2 regions of the Actinomadura luteofluorescens genome follow, and region 1 is predicted to be linked to the other one. Evidence: riboswitches for the same ligand, from Rfam matches in the RefSeq annotation. Region 1 holds a riboswitch; the other holds the start of a gene.

Region 1 (2,189 bases):
ATGATCCACGCCCCGCACACCGGCGACGTCGTCAGGATCGCCGACATCACCTCCGGCTACTACCTGAGCAACTACTACGGCGCCGGACGCCCCTGACACACGGCCCTGACGGTCCCCCTCGGGCGGGCTTGACGGACCCTCGTCGACAACGGACCAGGCTTGACCTGGTCCGTTGTTGATTTTGGGGGGGTTTGCCTTCTTTTGGGGTTTTGGTACGTTGTCACCACTCACGGCGCCCTCCAGACGCCGTGGCCCCGCGGCGCCCACCAGGCGCCCCGGCCCCACGCGGCGCATCCAGCACCCGCGTGACGGCGGCGCGAGCCACGCGCCGCTCCCCCCAGGGCGGCACGCCCCACGTGCCGTCCCGCGGCGCCCGAAGGCGCCGCACGGTCTCGAAGCAGACCAGGCCGACCCCGTCCACCGGGCGCACGCCCGCAGCGTGCATGGCGCTGAGCGCGCAGCCGCGGTGGCGTACACGGGGCAGGCCCCGGGCGGTCCCCGGAGACGGGACGCCGTCCGCCCACAACATCAGGCGCCGCTCGTTCGCACGCGGGAGACAGGTCCCGCGCCGGGCCCCATCTCGCCCCCAGGATCGCAGCGGCAGCGCCGAATCCGCCTCAGCGCGGAGCCGGGGACCCACACCGCCGGAGTCCGGAGAACCTCTCCGGACGGGCATTCCGGCACCCGGGGTGAATCGGCGCGTCTCTCCCGGCAGTCCGGTGAGAGCCGCCGTAGGGCCACTTCCACGCCCGAACCCGTCAGCTAACCCGGTAGGCGTCTGGAAGACAAGGAGTGAATCCCGCAGCGTTACCTGGGGCGTGGCCGCCACGCGGTCACGCCCCCACCCCCCTTTACTCCGCGGGCGCCATCGCCCGCCGAGATTCCCATCCGAACCGGCGTGCCCGCTCTCGGGCGCGTCACCGCCGAGTCCGCGGACCGCCGTGCCCCTGTGCGCGGCCCGTCGCGGAACCGGGGACCCACTGCGTCCTTTCGGGGTGAATCGGCCTGCCTTCGCGGGCCGTAGGGCGGCTTCCACGCCCGAACCCGTCAGCTAACCCGGTAGGCGGCATGGAAGTCGAGGAGATCCCCCCGTGCCACGCGCGCACTGCAAGAAGACCCCCGGCAGGCACCGCAAGCCGAACTCCCTGTCCCTCGCATGGCGGACGACCGGCGGCGTCGTCGTCGGCGCCGCCGTGCTCGGCACCGCCGCGGCCACCGCGAACGCGTCGGTCCTGCCGTTCGGTTCCACCCCGGTGAGCTCCGCCGCCGCCGACCTGGCCCCCGGCCTGACGGCGCGCGGCGCCCCGTCCGGGCGCACGTCCGGGCGCACGTCCGGGCCCGCGTCCGGGAAGGCGCCCAAACCCACCGCCTCGAAGGCCCCGGCCGCCAAGAGGGACGCCCGTCCCGAGCAGCCGCGGGCGAAGACCTCCGAGAAGGCCGCCGCGAAGTCGCGGCCCACCGCCGCGCAGGCCATCAGGCTCGCCCGCTCGCAGGTGGGCATCGAGGAGGACGGCGGCGGCGAGACCAAGTTCCAGGAGTGGTATATGACCACGTCCCGCGCGCGGGAGACGCTCGCGCGCGACGGCGGCTCCCTCGACGGCTACGGCGACGCGAACTGGTGCGACATGTTCGTCTCCTGGGTGGGCGAGCAGATCGGCTTCAGCGAGCAGGTCGGCAGCGATGCCTGGACCGTCGCCCACGCCCGCTGGTTCCAGGAGCACGGCCGCTGGGGCACCGAGCCGAGGCCCGGCGCGATCGTCTTCTTCGCCTGGGACGGCGGCGAGTCCGTCGACGACATCGAGCACGTCGGCATGGTGGTCGAGAAGGTCGACGACGGCACGATCGAGACCGTCGAGGGCAACGCCGACAACGCCGTCCGTGTGAAGGAACGTTCCACAGACGTCGTCGTCGGCTACGGCTACCCGGACTACCGGTCGTGACGGCGCCCACCGCCCCGCGTCCTGCATAGGATCGCGCCCATGGAGGAAGGCCCCGGGCAGGACGCCCCCGTGACGCGGCGCAGGGTCCTCGCCCTCGGCGCGGGCGGGGCCGCCGTCCTCCTCGCCGGGGGCGCCGGCCTGGCCGGCTCGCGCTCCGGCGGCGGGGCGCCGGGCTCCGGAGCCCCCACCTCCCCGGCCGCCGGGACGTTCAGCCCGGACACGGCCGCCGCCGTGCTCGCCAACCGCGCC
Region 2 (2,189 bases), 2.0 Mb from region 1:
TCGTCCTCGACCATCCCGTGCCGGTGGCGTACTCGCTGCCGTCCCGGCACCGCGCGATCGTGGTCAGCACCGGGGCGCAGCGGGCGCTCAGCGCCGAGGAGCTCGGCGCCGTCCTGGCGCACGAGCGGGCGCACCTGCGCCAGCGCCACCATGTGCTCCTGCTGGCCCTGGACCTGGTCCACGCCATGCTGCCGTGGCTGCCGACCGTCCGGCGCGCGAAGGCGCGGCTGCCGCTGCTGCTGGAGATGGCCGCGGACGACGCCGCGGTCCGCGTCCACGGCAGGAAACCGCTGGTCGGCGCCCTGTGCCGGCTCTCGGCGGCGCCGACCGGCGCGGGGGCGCTCGGGGCGGCGGGCGCGCCCGCCGCCGGTGCGCTGAGGGAGCGGGTGCTGCGGCTGGAGGGCGCCGCTCCGCCGAGGCCGCGCCGTGCCGTCCGGCTCGCGGCCGGCCTCTTCGTGGTGGCGGCGGTCGTCGCGCCGCTTCTGGCCGGGGCCGCGGCGATCGCCGAGCTGGCCGCCACCTGCTGAGACGGTATGTGGCTTTTGGGGAAATGCTCCGCTTCGGTGGCGAACCGACCGTAAACCTCCTACGCTCCGTAGGAGGTCACGGTCCGACGTCCCCGCCGGGGACGGCCGGCGACCGCGCCGAATCCCGCGGACGGCTCCGTCCGGGGAACCGGGGACCCGATCTTCAGGGGTGAATCCGTCCCGCGCGGACGGAAGGGCGACTCCGGCCCGAACCCGTCAGCTGACCCGGTAGGCGTTACAGGAGAGGACACCGCATGCAGCGACGAGCTGCCGGCCCCCGAACGACAGCCCGCCGCAGGATCCGCACCGGCCGGAACGTCACGGCGTGGACGGCCGCCTTCGCGCTGTCCGCCGGGCTTCTCGCCCCCGCGCCCGCCCACGCCGAGCCCAAGCCGACGCGCAAGCAACTGACCGCGCAGCAGGAGAAGCTCGCCGACGAGGCCGAGAAGCTCAGCGAGCAGTACAACGGGCTGCGCGAGCGCCTCAAGCAGGCCGAGCACGCCGCGAAGACGGCCAGGAGCAGCGCCCTGCGGCAGCAGAAGGCCCTGGACGAGGCGCGCGAGCGCATGGCGAAGATCGCCGCGGACAGCTACAAGAACGGCCCCGCGGACCCGGCCATCGGCTTCGCCTCGGCCTCCGACCCGCAGGCCGTCCTGGACCAGTCGGCCACCCTCAACTACTTCGCCAAGCAGAACGACACCCGCATCACGCAGATGCTCCAGGTGATGCAGGGCGCCGACCGGTCCCGCAAGGCCGCCGAGCAGCGCGCCGCCCAGGTGCGCGCGCTCACCGGCGAGGCGAAGAAGAAGCGCCGGGAACTCCAGGTCAAGCTCAAGAAGGTCGAGAAGCAGCTCGGCACCTTCAACACCGCCGGCTCGCGGCCCGGCTCCATCCCCAACATCAACTCCGGCGGGGCCTCGGCCAAGGCGATGACGGCCGTCCGGGCCGCCCTGGCCCAGCAGGGCGTGCCCTACTCCTGGGGCGGCGGCAACGCGTCCGGCCCGAGCTACGGCACCGCGCAGGGCGCCAACATCAAGGGCTTCGACTGCTCCGGCCTGACCCTGTACGCCTACGCGCAGGTCGGCATCACCCTCGGCCACTACACCGGAAGCCAGTACAACGCCGGCACCCACGTGAGCATGAGCCAGCTCAAGCCCGGCGACCTGGTGTTCTTCCACAGCGACCTGCACCACATGGGCATGTACATCGGCAACGGCAACATGGTCCACGCGCCGCAGACCGGCGACGTCGTCAAGATCGCCCCGATCGCCGGCCGCCCGTTCGCCGGTGGAGTCCGTGTCGCCTGACCCGGTGTCGCGTGTTCCGGGGTCGCGTGTTCCGGGGTCGCGTGTTCCGGTGACCCGCCGGTGACCGCCGGTCACGCTTCGCTACCCTGGTTCCCGGGATGAGCATGCACGTCGGCGGCCTCCCCGGGCGGGGCGGCGCGAACGCGGAACGGCGGGTGGGACGGCTGAGGCGATCTGTGCGCCGGGACGTCCTCTCTCTGGCGTCCGGCCTGCTCGTGCTTCTCGGCCTGCTGGCGATGCACGGCTTCCAGGCCACATCGAGCCCGGCCGGGATGAACGGCGTCCCGCTGACGTCCATGGCCGCCGGGCACGCGGTCCCCGTCACCGAAGCGGTGACGGGGCACCGCCCGCCCCA

Evidence for each region. Region 1 has a riboswitch for cyclic di-AMP ahead of BJY14_RS07465 (CHAP domain-containing protein). Riboswitches for the same ligand answer to the same signal wherever they lie in the genome.
Region 2: another riboswitch for cyclic di-AMP. It lies ahead of BJY14_RS17040 (NlpC/P60 family protein); the one in region 1 lies ahead of BJY14_RS07465 (CHAP domain-containing protein).

What each region holds. Positions count from the first base shown of each region.
Region 1 covers NZ_JACCBA010000001.1:1,665,556-1,667,744, forward strand. Annotated here, with positions in the region: gene BJY14_RS46425 (C40 family peptidase) at 1-96, shown strand, start outside; cyclic di-AMP (ydaO/yuaA leader) riboswitch at 595-792, shown strand; cyclic di-AMP (ydaO/yuaA leader) riboswitch at 943-1,082, shown strand; gene BJY14_RS07465 (CHAP domain-containing protein) at 1,092-1,940, shown strand; gene BJY14_RS07470 (hypothetical protein) at 1,980-2,189, shown strand, end outside.
Region 2 covers NZ_JACCBA010000001.1:3,700,496-3,702,684, reverse strand. Annotated here, with positions in the region: gene BJY14_RS45250 (M56 family metallopeptidase) at 1-527, shown strand, start outside; cyclic di-AMP (ydaO/yuaA leader) riboswitch at 633-778, shown strand; gene BJY14_RS17040 (NlpC/P60 family protein) at 782-1,834, shown strand; gene BJY14_RS17035 (DUF6153 family protein) at 1,933-2,189, shown strand, end outside.